2 regions of the Peribacillus sp. P4_D6 genome follow, and region 2 is predicted to be linked to the other one. Evidence: riboswitches for the same ligand, from Rfam matches in the RefSeq annotation. Region 2 holds a riboswitch; the other holds the start of a gene.
What was found. A riboswitch is a leader RNA that binds a small molecule or an ion and turns the genes downstream of it on or off. The one in region 2 is predicted to bind thiamine pyrophosphate.
Positions count from the first base shown of each region.

Region 1 (16,037 bases), on a different contig from region 2:
TTCTGAATGAAATATGCTTTAGCAGGATTGGGGAAACCACCATGAAGAGAGTTTTGGCTATATTGAAAAAATTACACCCTATAATGTCAAGGTTGATTACCATGGCAATTATGGTTTTGGTTTTTTACTGCATGTTCATGTTCGCAGACCTGGATAATGAAAGGTCAGACAGCGAGCGTCATAACGAGCGGTCGGTGAATTTTGAAGAGATGAGCGATCAAGAAACTGAAGAAAAGCCAGCAGGTTCTATGGTGAACTATTGTAAAGATAGCGCTAATGAGAATCGCTCCTCCAGTTGGTTTGGTATGGAAGTAAACGAAATGGAACCTAGCGAATACACGGTCGAATGCATTGAACACTTAGAATAGCAGCAGAGTTCCTATGGATCGAATTCAGGATTCACACCATGGACATCAGGTACGTTACATCCAAGCGTCTGGCTAGCTTATTGGAATGAAGCGGAATGCACGGGAGTAATGGTCTACACTGAAATGATTGGTGATGAACCGGGTACACAGCGGGGGAGGCCTATATTAGCCTGTTTGGATCTTAACCAAACAGGTTTTTAGTATGAAAGGAAATCCAATGGAAAAAATGGAATAGGATATAATGAAGCATGAAGGAAAATTTTTCACCCCCATATCTTTTTCTCTTTCTGAAACGTTTAGAGGATAGAGGGTGTTGAAGGAGTGAGAAAAATGATAAATAAATTGAGGGAAGATATTTCTGAAGAAAAGGATAACGGTACAATTTTGCGTGAAGTTTATCCTGAATTGATCCGGTTTTGCCGATTTCTGACCCAAAATAATTGGGATGGGGATGATTTGGCTCAGGAAACGATATTGAAGGCAATGCAGGGCTATGGGAAAAAAACGGTGATAACCACAGCTTTATTGAAGACGATAGCCCGACATTCCTGGATTGATACGATACGAAAAAGGAAAAAAGAATCTTTAGACGATCTGTTGGATACCGAACAACTGGGGGCAGTTGGGGGAAATGTCTTTGAAACGGTTGAATATATAATAAAATCCCTTACCCCGAAACAAGCGGTAGTGTTCATATTAAAGGAAGGATTCCTCTACCGGTCAAAAGAAATCTCAGATTACTTGAACACCACGGAAACAGCTGTAAAGGCAATCTTGAACCGTGTGAAGAAGCGTTTTGAGAATGACGTTGAAGATCGTAGGTTGTCTTGCGTGGAAGTTTGGCAGGATGAGGAGGAGCAGCGTCTCATGTCCCTGATGACACAGGCTTTAAAAGCCCAAAATCCTGATATCCTCATTAAAAGCATCCCATCTTTCAAATCCCTGAACAGTGAGTCGATGATTCCTAAACTGATGAATCGTTCGAATCTTTCCAAATCAAGCTTCACTCCTTCAAACACACTCTCAATGGCTGCATAGCCAATATTATTGTTAGGAGGAAGAAGAGATATGACCACCATTCCATATGTAATTGAGCAATCCAGCAAGGGTGAGCGCTCGTACGATATTTATTCCAGACTTCTAAAAGACCGTATCATCATGATTGGGGAAGAAATCACCGATCATTTAGCCAATAGTGTGGTTGCCCAATTGTTATTCTTGGCAGCAGATGCACCTGATAAAGAAATTACCATCTTCATAAACAGTCCCGGGGGATCGACCAGTGCAGGTTTCGCCATTTATGATACGATGCAATATATTAAGCCTGATATCCGGACTGTATGTACGGGGATGGCCGCATCATTCGGTGCCATGCTTTTATTGGCGGGTACGAAAGGGAAAAGGTGCGCTTTGCCAAATAGTGAAATCATGCTTCATCAACCGCTTGGTGGGGCGAGGGGGCAAGCAACGGAAATCGAAATTTCTGCCCGAAGGATTTTGAAGCTAAAGGATCATATCAATCAAATCATCTCCGAAAGGACCGGTCAGCCTATCGAAAAGGTGGCGAAGGACACAGATCGCGATTACTTCTTAAGTGCAAATGAGGCGAAGGATTACGGTATAATCGATGAAATAATCGTTCAGGATAATTAATTCTGATAAAGACGCCGGCTGTACGAAAACGAAAAGAAACTGCCGATATTAGATTGGCAGTTTTTTTTTATCTTTTTACATTACTCCATCTATTTATCCACAAAACCCCATACCTTGTTTCAATACTATTCCAAATCCACTACCTCAGCTTCACAATGCCCGGCACCCGGTATTATCAATTTGTCTTTGTATACTGTTGCTGCATTATATATGTCATCCAGTATGCAATGAGTGACGAATGAATCTTCTTGAAAAAATGGAATGGTATCTTGGGTAATTATCGATATCTGGGTTTGGATGTCTTCCTTTTCTGGATAGTCCATCCATTTAATATGTTAAAATAAATAGTATCTGACATTATCAATCTTGGAGGAAGTTTTTATGAAGAAACCGCAAAAGGTTTTACTTATTAGTGGAATCTCTGCTGTTGCATTATTCGGGGTGGGGGTTGCTTCCTTTAAAATCATGGAGAACTCCAATGAGTACGAAAAAGCTCAACTCGTAATGGAAGCCAGGGAAGCCAAAGAACAAATTGAAAGAGAAAGAGAAGATGAAAAAATCGAAGCCAAAAGGGAAGCGAAAGCTAAAGTTGCGGAACTTGAAGCGAAAACGGCGATATATGATGGGATTGAATTTGAAACGGGACTTGATGAGGGCTCAACCGAAACGGAAGTCATGGACGTCATGCATAAAATGACTCATCAAAAGGTTCGCTCGCAAGATAAATGGGGAGCTATACCGATGTCCCCTAAGATTATAGAAGAAGTTTATAAAATAGTGGATTCAAGTGATTTTCAGCATAGAGAAAGATTGCTGTCCATCGCTGCCCGGTGGCGAGCCTTTGATTTTAGCACGATCGTTCAGGACCATAACTTCTTTTGGGAAGATAAAGAAGGCACCGTTGGAAAAGCCCATGGAACATTAAGTCGGGCAGAAGAGGTTGAATTCATTGAAGTTAATTTTAAATGAGGGGACAAAGTACTGAAAATGCAAGGGCGAGTCGGCTAGTCCTGTCAATAAAGAAAACACTCAAACTTCCTGCAATGAGGCCGTTTGAATGTTTTCATTCGCTTATGGGGCAGTCAAGTAATGGAAGCTTACCTTCGATACAGGAGTTTTATTTCTTAACAATTAGTCTGCTGGACTCGTTCTCCTTGTTTACGGGAACGTCTTTTCCTACTGTGACCCTGCGAACGACGCGGTGCTGGTTCCCGTAATCGGAAATAGCGTAATGCTGCGTGGCTAGGTTATCCCAAATGGCCACGTCGCCTTCACTCCATTGCCAACGCACGGTATTTTCTAAGCGCGTGACGTATGAATCGAAGATGCTTAATAATCTTTCGGATTCACTTGTTGTATAGCCCTCCACTCTACCAGCAAAGCCACCTAATAACAAATGCCTTTTTCCGGTTTCGGCGTGTACGTGAACGACTGGGTGCCTTGTTTTATAAATGGTCGATTCGAATATATCACGATATTTCTTTTTAACCTCATCATCAATGTTTTCGGCTGGTTTGAATTGAGCATAATCATATTCATTTGTATGGATTGCCCATAGTCCGTCCGCTAATTTCTTCAATCCATCCGGCAGGTCCTCATATGCTTCATTCGTATTGGCCCAAACTGTATCTCCGCCAACATCAGGGATGGTCACCCCTCTTAAAACTGAGTATTTAGGTACCTCTGGAACGAAAGTGACATCAGTGTGCCAATGGTTTGCTTTAGCACCTCGTTCGGAGTCAAGCTCGAAAATATAGTTAGTATTATCTTTGACCGGTACTGTAGGATGTGCATAAGGTTCACCCAATAGTTTGGCAAATGCTTCTTGGCTGGCATCGTCCAAATGATTTTGACCTTTGAAGAATATGACTTTATGATCGTTTAACGCTTGTTTGATTTCATTGAAAATAGTTAAATCCAAGTCTCCGCTTAATTGCACTCCTTGAATTTCCGCTCCAATCCTTCCTGCTACCGGTACCACTTTCAATTGTTGTGTTTTAGTTTCCGTCATAATCAATCTCCTCCTGTAAGGTTAGTTTTTATTTTTTAAAGGCTTTCTCAATGTATTCATTGTTGATGTGATTTTTAAAATTAAATGATTTCTTGATATAACCCACACCAGCTAAAGTATCGATGGATTCTTGTTGTGCTTTGATGGCATCTTCGGTAAAGAAGATATTTGGTTCTTCGGCCGTTATTATTGTCTTGACCGTACCGACTGGCAATTTAGTTTCTTTGGAATAAATTTCAGATGCTTCATCTGGATTTTCAATTTGCCAGTCGGCTGCTTTTTTATAAACCTTTAAATAGGCCTCGACAATTTCAGGATGCTCTTCGGCAAAGCCCTTACGTGCAATGATTGCACCAGGAGCTAATATTTTTCCTTTTACTTTAAGTGCGACAGCATTCCCTTTTTCAATATTATTAAGGTAATAAGGGTTCCATATTGCCCAGGCGTCCAATTTTTTTGTTTCAAAAGCCGCTTGAGCATCATCTGGTTGCAAATTGATGAGTTTAATGTCATCAGTCGTTAAGCCATGGGCTTTCAATGCCTTGATTAAATACACATGACCCGTTGTCCCCGAGGCAACACCGACCGTTTTTCCTTTTAAGTCTTCAATCTTCTTTATGTTACCTTCCGCTTGAGCCAGGATCCGGACAGATGACTCACCCCGTCCTGTTTGTGCAATCACTTCGAATGGCAGATTCTTATCAATGCCGGCAATCAGTGCACCATCCCCTAAAAAAGACAGGTCAACCCGATTGGAAGCAAGGGATTCCAAAAGCGGGGGACCACTCTGGAATTCACTCCATTCGATTTGGGCATCCAGTTTAGAAAACTCTTCGTTGAACAATCCCTTTTCCTTTGCAATGACCAATGGTCCCATCTTGCCATTTAAGGCAATATGAACTTTCAGTGGATCACTTTTCCCGGAAGCTTTGCCGGCATCGGAATTACAGCCTGCCAATACGGCGATGCTAATGATGGCAAGTAGTACTGCGATTAGATGTTTACGATATTCCTTCATGAATTCCCTCCTTTTTTACAGCTATACACATCTGGATAGGCAGACTAATGACAAAAAAGAGATTCAACGAAGAGTTTGATTGGTTACTCTTCATTGAATCTCCGGTAGTCCAGTTGATTCACATGACCTTTATTTAATTGGCTCCAGTGTGAAGCGGATTTGTGTATGAATGCATCTTAACAGCTGTTAGAATTATCTGTCAATTATTTTTTACGATTAATCCGATAAAATAAATTGGTATTAGGTGTTGATTATAAATAATCGATAAGTTAATATAAAATGAAATATTGAATCGACTAGTTAACTAGAGATTCAGCAAAGGGACAATTTGTGCCTTATTGCTGGATCTCTATTTTTTTTATTTGAGAAAGGGTGAGGGGATTGGTTGCGACATTAGAAATTAATCAAGTAAGCAAAACATTTAAGAATGAGAATGAAAGTGTCCATGTTTTGGATCATTTAAATCTGACCGTCAACAATGGTGAGTTCGTAACCATCATTGGTCCGAGCGGCTGCGGGAAAAGCACATTATTAAAGTTGATCGCAGGACTTGATTCAGACTTTGATGGCACGATCATGGCAGGGGATCTTAAGGTTAGCGCCCCATCTAAAGACCGTGGTTTCATTTTTCAGGAGCACCGATTATTTCCATGGCTAAACGTGGAGAAGAATATTGCAGGTAACCTTACATTAAAGAAACCGGACATTCGAAAAAGGGTGGATGATTTGATATCACTTGTTAAACTAAAAGGTTTTGAGAAGGCGTATCCACGCCAATTATCCGGAGGAATGTCGCAGCGTGTTGCCATTGCTAGGGCCTTATTGCGTAATCCTGAGGTTTTATTGCTGGATGAGCCATTCGGTGCATTGGATGCATTCACGCGAACGCATCTTCAAGAGGCTTTACTGGAAATATGGGAGAGGAATAAGACAACGATGGTGCTTGTCACCCATGATATTGATGAATCCATCTTTTTATCGAGGAAGGTGGTCGTCATGGATGCAAAGCCTGGACGGATTAAAGCTATCGTTCCGATTGATTTGCCATACCCAAGAACCCGAACAAGCAAAGCGTTCCAGGAATTCAGGTCCGTCATATTAACACAACTTGAACATCATCCAGCAGAGGTGGAAGATTGGAGCATTTAAATGAATTTTTGAAAAAGGAAGGATGAAAATTATGTCTACACAGACCGTTGCACAAAACAAGCACCTTGTCATAAGGGAAACGACAAAACAATCCAAACTTGCCAAATCGGCATTGCGGGGTTCGGTACTTCCCGTTGTCGTGTTGATTGCATGGCAAGCATTAGGTTCGGTTGGCATCCTGCCTGCCCAATTGTTCTCATCCCCTTTATTGATCGTCATGACGTTCATTGATCTCGTCCAGTCGGGGGAAATGGGCATGCATTTACAGATCAGTTTAACGCGGGCTTTTCTTGGCTTTGCCTTAGGTGGGTTTTTAGGCTTATTGTTTGGTGTCATCGTTGGGATGCAAAAAAAATCCGAAGAGTATCTTAACCCAAGCATTCAAATGTTACGAACGGTTCCTTTACTCGCGATCACGCCTTTATTCATTATGTGGTTCGGGTTTGGTGAACTATCAAAAGTGCTGCTTATTGCTTTAGGTGCTTTTTTTCCTCTATATCTACAAACTTTTTTGGGTCTTCGGAATGTGGATAAAAAACTCTACGATGTTGCCCTAATCTTGGAGTTTAGCCGTCGGGAACAAATAACGAAGCTCATGATTCCGGCAGCATTGCCTAACATATTACTTGGTATCCGTTTAGCCTTAAGTGCGGCTTGGATGTGCCTGGTCGTCGCTGAATTGCTTGGTGCGGATAGAGGGGTCGGCTTCATGATCCAGGATGCCCGTTCATTCATGCAAACGGACGTCGTATTCGTAGGCATCATCATATTTGCCCTCGCTGGTAAAATCTCAGACTCGTTTGTCCGCCTTTTAGAAAATCATTTGCTGAAATGGCAAGATAGCTTTAAAGCGTAATTGAAAAAGGATGACCGCCCGGTGATGGGTGGTCATCCTTTTTCTTATTAGGTATGTATGTTTAATCTATTTTTTTATATAAGGGCAAATAAATGGTGAACGATGTTCCTTTGTTCACTTCGCTCTGTACCACGATTTTCCCTTTGTATTTTTGAACGATGGAATAACAAACGGTCAGGCCGATACCGGTTCCCCTATCTTTAAGCGAGTAAAATGGGGTGCCAAGTATTTCAAGCTGCTCTTTTGATAAACCTATTCCTGTATCCGTTATTCGTATTTTTGCCATAGTGCGTTCCTGCTCTGTTTCCACCTTGATGAATCCGGGTTTGTTCATTGACTCAATTCCATTTTTCATGATATTGACCAGTATCTGTTTAAGCTCGATGGGATTCATGTTAATGTGCAGGTCGTCACGGAAATCGAGAAGAAAGCCGATGTTGCGATTATTGGCAAAACTGGTCAATAGGTCGGAAATCTTTTGGATTTCATCATTTAAAGGAATGACCTGTACATTATCCGTTTGCGGTTTAGCTAAAGACAAATAGTCATTGATAATCACTTGTGTATATTCAAGTTCCGTAAGCATGGTCTGTACATAAAATTTTTCCGTTTCATTCAGTTCCTTCTCTTGATCTAATAGCTGGGCAAACCCTTTAACGACTGTAATCGGATTGCGTATCTCATGTGCAATGGTGGCAGCTAGCTGTCCGACTGAGTTCAATTGCTTGGCCTGCTGTATTTCCTTATGAAATGCATTATTGGATTCCATCCTATTATTGGTTCCTATGAATACGAATACCAATATGATTTGTATAGCGATGAAATTAAGCGTGTTGCCGAAACTATCCAAAGCGACATATTCATAAGTGTGTTGAAGATCCGTTTTTGAAATGATCAAGATGGAAGCGGGACCTAATAAGATATTTAAAGTGGCCACAATATAAAACCCGATCTTATCAAAGAGAAAAATGGGAAACAAGGGTGCTATAGCAAATAAGGCCAGCATGATGGCAGTATCCGGGAATATCCAAAACTTGCTATAAAAATAAACAGTAATTAAGAAAATGAATAGGGTTTTATAAAAATTGACTTCTGTTTTTAAGAAAAATAACAGAGAAATTATCATCCCCGATATTAAAATGACCTGTAATGTCATCTCGTAGGGATTATCTTTCCAACTTATAGGTGATACAGAAATCCCAACTAATAGTAAAAAGGATATCATTGCCATGAAAGCCTTCAGTATAAATCGGTGTTTGTTTTGATAATATTGATAATTTTTTAACATAATTCCCCTTAGTATTAATATTCTGTTTGCTTAATAGTAATATGATACTAGTTTTTTGTAAATCAGAAAAAGATAGATTTTGTCATCGATAACCTTTCTATCTATATTATGGAAAGGGGAAGGTGTGTCAACACTGGTGCGTCCCTTCCGATATATGGGATTTATCGTCTGGAAGTTTGGTTTATTATAGGTATGGAAGATTTAAATTGTTTGAATAAGAAGCATGACTTGCATAAAAGCGGAGTAAGGAGTTAAGAAATGCGGAGGGTTTGGAAATATTTAGTTATAATCATTTGGACGATCGTTTTTTTCTACCATTTCAATATGTACATGCCAAGAAACATTTTATATTTTTTAGAAAAAGAGGCTTTTAGGAGGCTTCTTATCATTAATCAAACAATAAAGTTTTCATTCAACTTTTTGGTTGGGTAGAACGTACTGCATGAATGCCCTGCTTTTGATAGGTTATTTTAACCATTTTAACTACTATATTATTTCTTTACATTATATTCGCTGTAGATTCACATTCCCCTTTTAAAATAATGGTAATAATAGGAGGGAGAGAGGGAAATGAAAACGAATCTAAAGAAATTCGGTTTTTGTATGATGAGTGCGGCCTTTATATTGCAGGCTACTTCAATGGGGGCCTCCGCTGCAAATGGAAATCATTCCAATTCATCTATTCATGAGAAGAAAATTGTGAATGTCGCACATAGGGGAGCTTCTGGTTATGCACCTGAACATACCATTCCCGCTTATCAAATGGGAGAACAAATGAAAGGCGACTACATAGAAATCGATCTTCAAATGACCAAGGATGGTAGATTGGTAGCAATGCATGATGAAAAAGTGGATCGTACAACGAATGGTACTGGACTTGTGAAGGATTTAACGCTGGCAGAAATCAAGAAACTGGACGCCGGTACTTGGTTCAATGAAAAATATCCACAATTGGCAAAAGAGGGATATGAAGGGTTAAAGGTCCCTACTCTTGAAGAAGTCTTTAAGAAGTTTGGAAAGAAGGCCAATTACTATATCGAAACAAAGTCCCCTGATGTGTATCCAGGGATGGAAGAAGAACTTCTGCAGGTTCTGGAAGAATATAAAATGGTGGATTCGAAGGGCCGTACAAACAATGTATTAATACAATCGTTCAGTAAAGAAAGCCTTATGAAGGTTCATGACTTGAATCCAAAGTTACCTCTTGTGCAACTTTTTTCATACAAGACCCAAGCAACCATTTCCGATGAAGAATTGGAATCCATAAAGGAATATGCAGTTGGCGTTGGCCCGAACTTCAGTAAAGTTGACGGACAATATGTGAAGATGGTTCGAAACCATGACCTCCAATTCCATCCATATACAGTAAATGAAAGAGCCGATATGAAAAAGGCGCTTGAGTGGGGTGCAACGGGGCTGTTTACGAATTATCCCGATGTGTTCAACGAGGTACTAAGTGAGTATAAACACAAAGATAATGGAAATAAAGTTACTAAATAAATGGTTTCAAATGTGAGTTCCGGTTTCCGGAGCTTTTTTTTGTATCCAGGTGCAGCATAATGGGTGATTAATTCTTGGGGAAATTAGATGTCCATAGGCTTAGTAGTCTTTCGGACGGGTATATAAAATAAATCAAGAAAATTTTAGGAGGTTGATTATGAAGGCTGTAACTTTTCAAGGAGCAAAAGATATACAGGTAAAACAAGTTGAAGATCCGAAACTTAAGGAAAAGGATGATATCATCGTCCGGGTTACTTCAACAGCTATATGCGGGTCCGACCTCCATATATATCAGGGTGCTTTGCCGACGCATAAAGATTATGTCATTGGCCATGAACCGATGGGCATCGTCGAAGAAGTGGGTCCGGAAGTGACAAAGGTGAAAAAAGGAGACAGGGTTGTCCTGCCTTTCAACATTTCTTGCGGGCACTGTTATTATTGTGAACATGATATGGAGAGTCAATGTGATAATTCCAACCCTAATGAAGCGGTGGATACAGGCGGGTACTTTGGTTTTACGGAACGATATGGGAACTATCCAGGAGGGCAGGCAGAATATTTAAGGGTACCATATGGAAACTTCATGCCGTTTGTCATCCCAGAGTCATGCGAACTAGAAGATGAGTCGCTTTTGTTCATGTCCGATGTTCTGCCAACCGCATATTGGAGTGTAGAGAACGCTGGCGTCAATAAAGATGATACGGTAGCGATATTGGGCTGTGGGCCGATTGGCTTGATGGCTCAGAAGTTCGCTTGGATGAAAGGAGCAAAAAGGGTCATTGCCATCGACAATCTACCTTATAGACTCAATAAGGCTAAACAGATGAATAAGGTAGAGGCGTATAACTTCGATGAATATAACGATATGGGCAGCTACATTAAGGAAATCACTTCTGGCGGTGCCGATGTGGTCATAGATTGTGTGGGAATGGATGGCAAGAAATCGCCGCTTGAGACGGTTGAGCAAAAGCTGAAACTTCAGGGTGGAACGTTAAGTGCGATCGAGATTGCCCTTAACGCCGTACGTAAATTCGGCACGATTCAACTGACTGGCGTATACGGTTCGAAATATAATATGTTCCCATTAGGCAATATATTTGAGCGGAACATTAACCTGAAAATGGGACAAGCACCAGTCATACACTACATGCCAAAGATTTTTGATGAAATCACGGCTGGAAAGTTCGACCCCACGGAAATCATATCCCATAAAGTCCCTCTCGAAAAAGCGAGTGAAGCTTATCAAATCTTTAACGATCATGAAGATGAATGCATTAAAGTGGTGTTAAAGCCGTAATCTGAAGCTCATAAAAAGTCCAATGCATGGAGTTGCATTGGACTTTTTGGTTATGTTCATAAATAGTTAATGGTGTATTATGGAAAAAAGTATAAAAGAGGTTTGAAATATGAATGATAGTTATGCCTTTGAACCGAAGAAATCAGGTTTACACTGATTTTTTTACTATAATGGGTGGATTTGTTTCAGGGGAATCCGGAAATGTGACGACTGACCCTTCAAATGATGAAGGAGAATATGCCAAGTGAACTTGAATAAGGGTTTTTGGTAATGAAATGGAGTATTTATATTATATAATGATAGTGACAAAAGGAGGATGTTCAGATGGTATATAACTCGGCAGCAGAACTTTGTGAAGGGTTTGGTTATCCGCCCGTTCACGTTAAATTGACGATAGAGATCATCGATAAAAGATTGGGACCTGTAAAGGCAGAAGCGGAGATTGCCATCAAGCCTGTTAAGGCAAAGGGATATCTGGAAGTATTGGTGGAAGAATTGGAATCGGAGCATATCTTTGCCGATGAAAATGGCAGTATCTATGGCAGCTTCGGCATCGATCAAAGCATCCAGATATATGATGAAGTCCTGACTACCATTCCGTTCGAAGAGATAATGGGAAATGAAAATTGGAAAGAGACAGTTGAGGAATCCATCACGGCGGATAAACTAAAGGGACAACTGGGGAAATCCCTAAATGATTATCAATTCAGTGATTTGAGCGGGAAATATAAATTCAGGAAAAGATGTACGATAACAGAACTCCAATTCATAGATTAAACGAAAGGAGAAGGCGATATGCTTTCTCTTTTTTACATATGGCCATAATATTTTTCCTTATGATAATCAAATTCTTGCAGTGACACAATCTGTGAGAATTTTTAACCATACACAAGGGGCGCTCAGTAGGTTTTTAATGGTTTCAACTTGCATTTATTATATTGCTTTACATAGGTTAATATATTGTTAAGGGCTTTTATAAGAAATAGAAACGAATATTTTAAAAGATAAAAAGGAGAATATATGAAAATTGGTTTGGTACGGCATTTTAAGGTGGCACATGAATTTCCTACTGGGAAATCTGTGACGGCGGATGATATGAAGCAATGGTTTGTGGACTATGATGCAGCGGATATTATTTATGGAACGACTTTATTTGGCGTGGAGGAATGGCAGGAATGTTATTGCAGTGATATGTCGAGAGCCGTCAAGACAGCGGAACACATCTTTCCAGGCACGGTTCATCAGATGGAGGAGCTGCGGGAAATACCTTCTCCCCCTCTGAGAGGAAGGATTAAGCTGCCGTTCATCCTTTGGGCCATCTGGATTCGCTGCTGCTCGGTGATCAACAAGCAGACAAGGGCGGAAATTAAGTTTGCTGAGCAAAGAATCAATAAAGTATTGGATGAAGTCTTTGCAAAGGGGGAAAGGAATGTTCTGATCGTGAGTCATGCCGCCCTCATGGTATATATGAGGAAAGAGCTGATCCGACGGGGGTTCACCGGTCCAAAGTTCAAGATTGCCAGTAATGGAAAATTGTATGTATTTGAAAGCGGAAAAGGGAAATGAATATATGGTTCCCACCGGAAAAGGTAAGCCATTTTGCGAAGAAAGAGACATGCATTTTCCGAATAGTTATTCTTTTTTTATTGGTTGTGGTTTATTATTGTAATAGTGTAATTTTTACGAATTCAATATTGGGGAAAGAGGGGTGGACATTTTGCTGAAGGCAGTTTTTTTTGATTTAGATGATACATTACTATGGGATCAGAAAAGTGTAAAAGAGGCTTTTGTGGCCACATGCGAAGTTGCCAAGGAGAAATATGGTCTGAATGTCGACGAGTTTGAAGAAGCGGTGCGGAAGGAAGCGCGTGATCTTTATTCTTCTTACGATACATATGCATTCACTCAAATGATCGGAATCAACCCATTTGAGGGACTATGGGGGAATTTTCAGGATGATCATGATGAATTCCGGAAGATGGCCGGGATTGTACCGGCTTATCGGAAAGAAGCGTGGACGAGGGGCTTGAAGGCATTAGGGATCGATGACCCGGAATTTGGGCTTGAACTGGCAGAACGTTTCCCGGCCGAAAGACGCAAAAAGCCATTTATCTATGAAGAAACATTCCGTGTTCTGGATGAATTAAAAGGGAAGTACAAATTGCTATTGCTTACGAACGGATCTCCTGAGCTGCAAAATACCAAACTTGAAATAACGCCTGAACTGGTTCCTTATTTCGACCAAATCGTGATTTCAGGCGCATTTGGACGAGGTAAACCGGATGCCTCCATTTTTGAGCATGCTTTGGAAATCATGGAGCTAGATAAGGATGAAGTATTGATGGTCGGCGATAATTTAATGACCGATATCCTTGGAGCATCACGGGTAGGCATAAAGTCGGTTTGGATAAATCGCCATGATAAGGAACGGAATGAAGTGATTCCAACCTACGAAATCACGCATTTAGAGGAGCTTTTCCCTATCCTTGGGAGCCTGGGGAATTAATTGGCGGTCCTCCTCCAAATAACAAATTTTAGATGATTGCAGAGAAAATACTAGGTCTTTTAAATTATTTACAGAATGAAAAGGGTGAGATATAGTTACCCTGTAATCAATTAAATTATTCAGACTAGGGGTGTCCAATAAAAGTTGGGCTGAGAGAGAAGCGCTTAAGCTTCTTAACCCTCAGGACCTGATCTGGTTCATACCAGCGTGGGGAAGTTAGAATCTACTTAACGATGACCTTTCAACTGGTCATTTCTGTAGTCATACTAACGTTAGCCGGGTCTTAAATATGAGACCTGGCTTTTTCGTGCGAAATGGATTGGATTTTGTCCTTTTTAAATGAACTTAAAAAGGAGAAATGAAATCATGAAGAGTAATTCAGTAAATGACATGAACGTTTCAATTATGTCCAGTTTTGCCGGGAGTAAAAAAGTGTATGTTGAGGGATCTAGACCCGATATTAAAGTACCTATGCGTGAAATTGAGCTAAGTCCGACGACAGGGGCATTCGGCGAAGAGGAGAATCCGCCTTTACGTGTATATGATACAAGCGGCTTCTATACGGATTCAGAATATCCGATTGATATTCATAAAGGCCTTGCCCCGATTAGACGCAGCTGGGTTCTGGAACGGGAAGATGTTGAAGAGTATGAAGGGCGTGAAATAAGGCCGGAAGATAACGGATATAGAAAAGTGGAGTCACAATCCAATGCCGAAGTTTTTCCGGGATTGAAAAGAAAACCATTGCGTGCGGTGAAAGGGAAAAACGTAACCCAGCTCCATTATGCCCGCAAAGGGATCATTACTCCAGAAATGGAGTTCATTTCGATCAGGGAAAATGTAGCCCCTGAGTTTGTAAGGGAAGAGGTAGCTAGCGGGCGGGCAATCATTCCGGCAAATATTAACCATCCTGAAAGTGAGCCCATGATCATCGGACGTAATTTTCACGTGAAAATAAATGCAAATATTGGAAATTCAGCTGTCAGTTCATCGATCGAAGCTGAAGTGGAGAAAATGACTTGGGCTACACGATGGGGTGCAGACAACATAATGGATCTTTCCACAGGAAAGAATATTCACACGACGCGGGAATGGATTATCAGGAATTCACCTGTGCCGGTTGGGACGGTTCCGATATATCAAGCATTGGAAAAAGTGAATGGGGTCGCGGAAGATCTAAATTGGGAAGTATTCCGGGATACTTTAATCGAGCAGGCTGAGCAAGGTGTCGATTACTTCACCATACACGCTGGTGTGCTTTTGCGATACATCCCAATGACAGCAAAGCGAGTTACGGGTATTGTTTCCCGGGGAGGCTCCATCATGGCACAATGGTGCTTGGCCCACCACCAAGAAAGCTTTCTCTATACACACTTTGAAGAGATTTGTGAAATCATGAAGACGTATGATGTTTCTTTCTCATTAGGTGACGGTCTCCGTCCGGGATCCATTGCAGATGCAAACGATGAGGCACAATTTGCGGAATTGGAAACACTTGGGGAATTGACGAAGATTGCTTGGAAGCACGATGTTCAAGTCATGGTGGAGGGACCCGGTCACGTACCGATGCATTTGATTAAAGAAAATATGGATAAACAGCTGGAAGTCTGTCAAGAAGCACCATTCTATACCCTGGGACCATTGACGACGGACATAGCTCCTGGATACGACCATATCACTTCTGCGATTGGTGCTGCCATGATTGGATGGTTTGGAACGGCCATGCTTTGCTATGTGACACCGAAAGAGCATTTGGGACTTCCGAATAAAGAGGATGTTCGGGTAGGGGTCATTACTTATAAAATTGCAGCACACGCAGCTGATCTTGCAAAAGGCCATCCGCAGGCAAGAAAACGGGATGATGCCCTTTCGAAGGCTAGATTCGAATTTCGTTGGAGAGATCAGTTCAATCTTTCCCTTGATCCTGAAAGGGCGGTTGAATATCACGATGAAACTCTTCCGGCAGAAGGTGCCAAAACAGCCCATTTCTGTTCAATGTGCGGACCGAAATTCTGCAGTATGAGAATCTCTCAGGACATCCGTGATTTGGCGAAGGAAAAGGGTCTGGGCTTTGAGTCGGTAATCGATGAAGGGCTTAAAGAAAAAGCGAATGAATTTAGGAAAACGGATGGAAAAATCTATCAATGATTCCGACGAGAGGGAGAATTCGATGAATCGGGTAATCCAGATAAAAGTTGAAATGAAACAGTTGGAAACTCAATTGGAGCAGCTGAAAAGGGAGCTGAATATTTTTCGGGAGAATTGCAACCATGAATTTGTGAAAAATGATTATAGTCAACAATGTACAAAGTGCTACTTGATCGAAAGTCTTCAATGGTAATGATTCCTTAATCGTCCTTATGGAATGAATCCCTTAATCATGTTGATTCG
Region 1 covers NZ_JBFUIQ010000034.1:6,239-22,275, reverse strand. The annotation lists gene AC1DVB_RS12840 (hypothetical protein) at 42-368, shown strand; gene AC1DVB_RS12835 (sigma factor) at 699-1,406, shown strand; gene clpP (ATP-dependent Clp endopeptidase proteolytic subunit ClpP) at 1,437-2,021, shown strand; partial or broken gene AC1DVB_RS12825 (alpha/beta hydrolase) at 2,147-2,242, opposite strand; gene AC1DVB_RS12820 (DUF6241 domain-containing protein) at 2,403-2,990, shown strand; gene AC1DVB_RS12815 (TauD/TfdA dioxygenase family protein) at 3,139-4,032, opposite strand; gene AC1DVB_RS12810 (ABC transporter substrate-binding protein) at 4,061-5,050, opposite strand; gene AC1DVB_RS12805 (ABC transporter ATP-binding protein) at 5,432-6,199, shown strand; gene AC1DVB_RS12800 (ABC transporter permease) at 6,222-7,055, shown strand; gene AC1DVB_RS12795 (sensor histidine kinase) at 7,117-8,286, opposite strand; gene AC1DVB_RS12790 (glycerophosphodiester phosphodiesterase) at 8,914-9,843, shown strand; gene AC1DVB_RS12785 (zinc-dependent alcohol dehydrogenase) at 10,001-11,140, shown strand; gene AC1DVB_RS12780 (hypothetical protein) at 11,465-11,917, shown strand; gene AC1DVB_RS12775 (histidine phosphatase family protein) at 12,161-12,706, shown strand; gene AC1DVB_RS12770 (HAD family hydrolase) at 12,858-13,646, shown strand; TPP riboswitch at 13,763-13,877, shown strand; gene thiC (phosphomethylpyrimidine synthase ThiC) at 14,013-15,794, shown strand; gene AC1DVB_RS12760 (hypothetical protein) at 15,817-15,987, shown strand.
Region 1: another riboswitch for thiamine pyrophosphate. It lies ahead of thiC (phosphomethylpyrimidine synthase ThiC); the one in region 2 lies ahead of tenA (thiaminase II).

Region 2 (7,580 bases):
ATATTGAAGCGGAAGATTCACTTGCCCTCTCTTCCTTACGTTTTAAAAAACCTAAAAAGGCTGAGTTTCCGATCGATGTAGCCGTCCTGAGATTTCCGCGGATCTCCAATTTTACAGATGTGGATCCTTTTTTCGATGAACCCGGAGTAGGTGTCCGACTTGTTAGCAGTGTCCATGAGTTAGGTAATCCCGATCTGCTAATTTTGCCGGGTACAAAAAACACGATGGAAGATTTAGAGTGGTTGAAACGTATGGGATTTGATCGGGCCATCGATGAACGGCGGAAACAAGGAACGATGATCTTCGGCATATGCGGCGGTTTTCAAATGCTAGGGACTAAACTTTTCGATCCTGATGCTATCGAGGGTGATGGTGAGAACGCAGAAGGGCTTTCGCTTCTTCCGGTGGAAACCGTCTTTCAAGCAGAAAAGAAGACGGTACAAATGGAAGGTGTCCTTTCTGCTGGGATAATGGAAAGTCAAATGAATCTTAACGGTTTCGAAATACATTTAGGCAGAACGACATTGAAGTCACAAGTAAGGCCCTTTCTATTATTGAAGGATGGAAGAGAGGATGGAGCCATTTCCAATGACAACCAAGTTATGGGAACATATCTCCATGGAATATTCCATAATCGCTTGTTCACTAGATTACTGGTTAACCAAATTCGACGGAACAAGGGGTTGGATGAAGTGAAGGAAAACGTTCAAAGCGACTCGGAGCGCAGGGAGGAAGCGTATAACCTCTTGGCTTCCCATCTGGAAGAAAACATTGATATGGATACCATCTATCAATGGCTGCAGCTCGAAACTGCAGAAAGTTGAACAAGAGTCAGACCGTGCTTAGTATGTTGATCAAGGCCCTTTAATCTGCAAGAAAGATCAATTTTGAGCTGCAATTCCTTTTATTTAGCCATAATAAGTGACAGAGGCATACAAGATATGTTATGTTGTCTTCTCTACATATTTTATACAAAATAAAAGGATGAGGTGTTCATATGAATAAAACAGAATTAGTGAGCAGTGTTGCAGCACAAGCTGAACTGACAAAAGACGAAGCAAAAAAAGTAGTGGATGCATTGTTTGAAACAATCACGGCTACACTTGCTAAAGATGAAAAAATCCAATTAGTTGGTTTTGGTACATTTGAAGTGCGTGACCGTGCTGCCCGTACAGGAAGAAACCCGCAAACTGGCGAAGAAATACAAATTGCAGCTAGTAAAGTACCTGCTTTTAAAGCAGGTAAGGAATTAAAAGAAGCTGTAAAATAAAAGGTGAACGAAGAAAAAAACCTGGCGATGAAATATGCGCCAGGTTTTTTGTTTACTGACTGATTCGAAAAACAGATAATATATACCGAATGTGACTCAGAAATGGAAAAGATAAAAAGTCGACTTTGTCATCTATTCGTATATTGTAAGAGCCATTTGGAGTTTCATAAATTGAAGGGATTAGGGCGTTCCCATGACCAACAATGAAAAAAGCCGAATCCATGAAGCGGTAATGGACTGTAACACAAATGAAAAAAAATTATAGTACTTATTAATAAGGTTTATACTGTGACTATGTTAGGCTAAATGAATAACAGGCTTTAAAACCAAAATAAAAGAGGTGAAAGAAATGCTGAAGAAAATAATGAAAAAAATCAAACAACTTTCCCAAGGCAGCAGTGAGCGAAGACATGGGCATTATCGCCGAGGCAGCAGCAGCAGCAGCCGAGGCTACAAAAGGTATCCCATGAGTGGAAGTGACCGCTACAAAAGAAAAGGGCGCGGCAGCAGCAGCTAATTCAATTTCTTTGACTTCAATACAGCCTTCAGGTCCATTGAGATTTCTTTAATATCTGAGTAAGGTTCTTGGATGCTTAATAACCTTTTCAGTATATGCACGGTTTCTTTTTCTAACGAAAGCTCTTCTGTCCAAGGAAGTGCTTTTTTACTTTTGGAAGCGTACGTCGTATAAAGTACATATAGAAGTATTTCCCCCAAGTCGTAAAAATCCTGCCTTTTCAGCTGCAAAATGGATTCTTTAGCGAGGTTGTCCGAATTGATCATCTTGGACAAACCAAAGTCTATCAAAATGGGCTGATGGTTCTTAAGTAGAATATTCGGTATACGTAAATCTTGATGGAAAATGTCATGCTCATGTAGATAACATACTAAATCGACCAGCTTATCCAGAAAATATAGAGACTCTTTCTCATTGAACGTTAATTGATTCGAGAAAATATGGTCTTCTAAATTATTCCCTTCTATGAAATCCATCACAAAATAAACATTTCCATCTTGCGAAAATTTCTCGTGAAATTTGGGGATATTTCTGTGGTTTAACATTCGTAATATGGAAATTTCATTTTCAAACTGTTTCAGCTCTTTTTTGCTGCGGCGTTTACTTTTCCGGAGCTGTTTGATCACTATATTTTCATTCATTTTCAAATCATTGCAACGATAAACAATACCGTAGCTTCCTGTTCCGATTACAGCTTTTACCTCGTAGCGGTAATTCAAAACCACACTCTTTTTTAAAGGAATATCCACAATTAACTGGTAGAACTTTCTAAAGGAACGAAAAATTGAAACTTCCCTCACCACTTTCAAATATTCGAGTCAAGAACCAAAAAAAAGACCATTATTAACTATGCTGGAAATATGAATGATCATGGTTAGTTTAACACTGATTTTTGATAATGCGGTAATGAAAGTCATTTCTTCGGGGCGATCTTTTGATAGTTCACAATTAAAAATAATTTTTTCCTATAATTTCACATTATGAAATTATATGGTTTTTAAAAATATTAAGTTTACTATAATGAATTCATAATAAAAGAGTAGGAGGTGATGAGGTGGATGGGCGCGAGTTGAGAAGTTGCTTTGGGAAATCCCTAACCGGCGTCACAATAGTGAGCTGGTTTGATGGAAAGTTCAAAAGGGGATTACTGTGAATTCATTAAATTCACGAGTAAAATTGCAAAACTCACGAGTAAAGTAGCTAAATTCACGAGTAAAGCAGCAGAATTCACGAGTAAACCGGCAAAACTCACGAGTAAAACCGTAGAATTCACGAGTAAACCGGCTAAACTCACGGGTAAACTACTAACTGAGCTCCCTTTGATCAAATTCTTTGAAGGCTACGGGAAATGAGGGTATGGTAGATTGAAAGTTTAGTAACCCTAAATCAAGAAAACTTTTCTAATACGTTTGACAATTGGATTTATCGTGTTAATATAAAGGCAAATGAATTTAATATACAATTTGTACCACTAGGGGTGCTTTATAGGTAAAAGTTGATTTTTTACCCACAAAAGCTGAGATTGAAGTATGACTTTAAGACCCTTAGAACCTGATCTGGTTTATACCAGCGTAGGGAAGTGGGGTCTGGAACTATACATTTCTGTATTATTTCAAGTACAACCACTTTCTTTACGTTTAAGAAAGTGGTTTTTTGTTTGCAAAAAAAGGGGTGATAAGTGTTTTTTTCTGTAACGTTCAATGAAAAAATACAATTTGGAGGTAATGGACATGAAGTTTTCAGAGGAAATCCGTAAGGAAGTTGATCACATTTGGGAAGCTAGTTTTAATCATCCGTTTGTAGCAGGAATAGGAGATGGCACATTGCCATTGGAGTGTTTCCGTTTTTATGTCATGCAAGATGCCTATTATTTATCTCATTTTGCTAGAGTTCAAGCCTTAGGGGCAGTCAAAGCTACGGATTTACATACAACAAGCAGGCTTGCCGGCCATGCACAAGGAACATATGAAGCGGAGTTGAAGCTTCATGAGAATTTTTCCGAGAGATTAGGCATCACAAAAGAAGAACGGGAAGATTTCAAGCCTGCCCCGACTGCCTATGCTTATACTTCCCATATGTATCGTGCGGCTTATTCGGGACATTTAGGAGATGTTATTGCAGCTATCTTGCCGTGTTACTGGCTGTATTATGAGATAGGTGAAAAGCTGCAAGGGTGCATGCCCGAAGAGCCAATTTATCAAGAATGGATAGCGGCATACGGAGGAGAGTGGTTCCGCACTTTGGTGGAAGAACAAATTGCGAGACTGGATGAGATTGCTGAAAAAGTAACTGAAGAAGATAAGGTGAGAATGAAAGAGCATTTTATTCTCAGCAGCCAATATGAATACTCATTTTGGGAAATGGCTTATCGTTTAGAGACATGGCCCGTTCATAAGGAAACATTAGAAGTATAAAAGGAGAATGAAACAATGAAAAAAGGATTGAAATTAACGGATATATTAGTCACGATCGTGATTGCGGTAGCATTTGGAATCGTTTATATACTTTGGGGTTCGATTTATTATTCCGTTAAACCATTAGGATTACATCTGGATCAACTTATTTATGGAATGTGGTTTATAGCTGGACCTGTCGCCTTTTTCATTTTACGGAAACCGGGTGTGGCACTTTTGGCGGAGATAGCCGCAGCTTCCGGGGAATTCTTTCTAGGTTCCCCATGGGGGCTGACTGTACTGTTATATGGGGTGGTCCAAGGTTTGTTCGCGGAAATGGTGTTCATGGGGTTCAAATATAAAAAATTCAATATGCCGGTGGCCGTTTTAGCTGCGATGGCTTCCTGCCTGGCATCAGTTATCATGGATTTTGCATACGGGGAAATAGGTGCTCTTTCTACTTGGAATCTATCGTTATTCATGATAGCGAGGTTTGTGGGTTCCATATTCTTTGCAGGTGTGACCGCTTATTATCTAGTTAAAGTCCTGGAAGCAACAGGGGTAACTAATCTTGTGCGTCCGGTTTCCAATAAAGATTATGCAGAACTTGATTAAAAGAAGAGGTTGAGGGCCATGGAACCAATCGTTTCTGTTGAAAAGTTAAGAATGAAATTTCCCGGTGATGAATCTTTGATATTCAAGGACCTATCACTATCGTTTGATCAAGGAGAAAAAGTGCTATTGTTGGGACCATCAGGATGTGGTAAGTCCACTCTGTTGCAAGTGTTAAGCGGATTGATTCCGAATTCCATCGAAGTCCCGATGAAAGCGGAGAAATTGAAATGCCCTTCTTCATGGGGGTATGTTTTTCAAGACCCTGATAGCCAGTTTTGCATGCCATTTGCCGATGAGGAAATTGCCTTTGTCCTTGAGAATCTTTCCGTCCCTAAAGAAGAAATGAAAGAGAAAATTGAAAATCAAATCCGTAATGTAGGATTGAACCTAGGGCATGCAAGTATAGAAACATTATCAGGCGGGATGAAACAGCGTCTGGCAATCGCTTCAGTATTGGCCCTTGAACCAGAAGTGCTATTTTTAGATGAACCGACAGCCATGCTTGATCCGGAAGGAACGAAAGAAATCTGGGACTTGTTGAAGGAAGTCGGAAAAGACAAAACGGTTATTATCGTCGAACATAAAATTGACCATGTTTTAGAATTCATCGAACGAATCGTGCTTTTAAACGGTGACGGTCAAATCATAGCTGATGGTCCAAGAGACACCATTCTTTCCCTATATAAAAATGAAATGAGAGAACATGGAATTTGGTTCCCAGGTGTTTGGGATGAATATATACAGAAGTATGCACCCACTAGGGAACACCAATTTACAGATTGTTTACCTCTTATGGATGTGCAAGGATTTAGCGGTTTTCGGAATAAAGAGGAAAAAATCAAGGTTGAAGAGCTGAAGGTCCATTCAGGAGAATGGATTGTGATCAGGGGAGAAAATGGCGCGGGCAAGAGTACACTTTTGCATGCATTGATGCAGTTCATAAAAACGAAAGGTATGTATGAATTATTGGGGAACCCCATTAAAATGGTGAAAAATCCAACGGATCATATGACGTTTGTCTTTCAAAATCCTGAGTTTCAGTTCGTTGCAAATACTGTATATGAAGAGATTGCTTATTCATTGCGTATTGATAAAAGGCCGCAACAAGAAATAGATGAGAGAGTCCGCTCATTGCTTAAAGTGTTCCGCCTTGAGGCACATCGGGATAAACATCCGTTTCAATTATCAATGGGTCAAAAGCGTCGCTTAAGCGTAGCAGCATCAATCGTAATCGACAAAAAAATCATTCTCCTGGATGAGCCGACATTTGGCCAAGATTCGAAAAATACCTTTGCATTATTGGAATGGTTCGAGGAATATCGAAGGCGCGGAATAACCGTGATCATGGTAACTCATGACGAACATATTTCAAAAAACTTTGCAACCAGAATCTGGACGGTTAAGGGCGGAAACGTAATAAGTGATAAAAACATCGCGCAAGCCGGATTTGTCGAGACCAAAGTTAAAAGGAGTGTCATGTAGATGAATGTTTCAAACGCAGAAACATGGCTCCATGGAATTAATCCAAGCCTTAAACTTGGTGTACTGATTGTATTATGCATCGTGGCGTTATTCATTCATGACCTGAATTATATGATGAACATCACCATTGGCGTATTGATATTATTTTTGTTTTTTACCGGGCATTCGATAAAACGCATCCTGCTTTTGTCGATTCCCTTTTGTTTCATTTTTATATCCACCTCTTCTGCAATGATATTATTCGGGCAAGGTGAGACGCTTTGGTTTGAGTGGGGCCTCATATCGATTACGGAAGAAAGTTTCATGAGGGGATTACTGGTAGGCTTTCGAGCTTTGTTCTTTGCGGCCCTTGGTTTAACTTTTTCCTTAACGACGAGACCAGTGAACTTGTTTTATTCGTTAATGCAGCAAGTTAAGCTTAAACCGAAATATGCCTATAGTTTCATGGCGGCATTAAGGCTGATTCCCATCATGATGGAGGAGTTCCAAACGATACGAAACGCGATGAAGGTACGCGGTTTCGAAAGAGGAAAAGGGATAAGGTCGGTATATTTTAAAATGAAAGCCTATTCCATCCCGTTGTTATCCGGAAGCATCAGACGTGCTCACCGAATCGCGGTTGCGATGGAGGCAAAGCGATTTACAGACACTCGGGATCGAACATACTATTATGAATTTGGTTTTTCAAAAATGGACCATGGTTTCATTCTGTATTTTATCATCCTGCTGTTGGCCGGCTTTTACCTATCGATTCAATTCCCGTTAGTATCTATTTGATTTTTATGAGATTGTAACTTTACTAGTTGGGGGTTCTAGTATGAATGCACATGAATTGCATATAATTTCCACTGGGAAACAGCCAATTGAAAAGTTTGTGGAAATCGCTTCAAACATTCAGGAACATGTTGATTTCTTTTATCTAAGGGAAAAGCATAGGAGTGCTTCGGAACTCTATCGAGCAGTGAGGCTATTACATGATAATAAGATTCCGCTTTCTAAGATCATCATTAATGACCGGGTGGATGTAGCCTGGGTACACAAAGCATTTGGTGTGCAATTGGCTTTTCATAGTTTAGATGCAGAAGTCGTAAAAGGAGCTTTTCCAGGGATGAATGTTGGCTGTTCGATCCATTCCATGGATGAAGCGAAAGCCGCATTCAGCAAAGGGGCCGATTACGCGATTTATGGACATGTTTTTGAAACGGCTTCAAAAATTGGCCTTCCTCCTAGGGGAGTTGAGGAGCTTCATGCAATCACAAGAAATGTCGATCTTCCGATAATTGCGATAGGAGGAATAACACCT
Region 2 covers NZ_JBFUIQ010000078.1:1,110-8,689, forward strand. The annotation lists gene AC1DVB_RS18770 (cobyric acid synthase) at 1-824, shown strand, start outside; gene AC1DVB_RS18775 (HU family DNA-binding protein) at 998-1,270, shown strand; gene AC1DVB_RS18780 (hypothetical protein) at 1,620-1,787, shown strand; gene AC1DVB_RS18785 (protein kinase domain-containing protein) at 1,784-2,512, opposite strand; gene AC1DVB_RS18790 (hypothetical protein) at 2,912-3,139, shown strand; TPP riboswitch at 3,251-3,382, shown strand; gene tenA (thiaminase II) at 3,518-4,201, shown strand; gene AC1DVB_RS18800 (ECF transporter S component) at 4,217-4,795, shown strand; gene AC1DVB_RS18805 (ABC transporter ATP-binding protein) at 4,814-6,277, shown strand; gene AC1DVB_RS18810 (energy-coupling factor transporter transmembrane component T family protein) at 6,278-7,054, shown strand; gene tenI (thiazole tautomerase TenI) at 7,095-7,580, shown strand, end outside.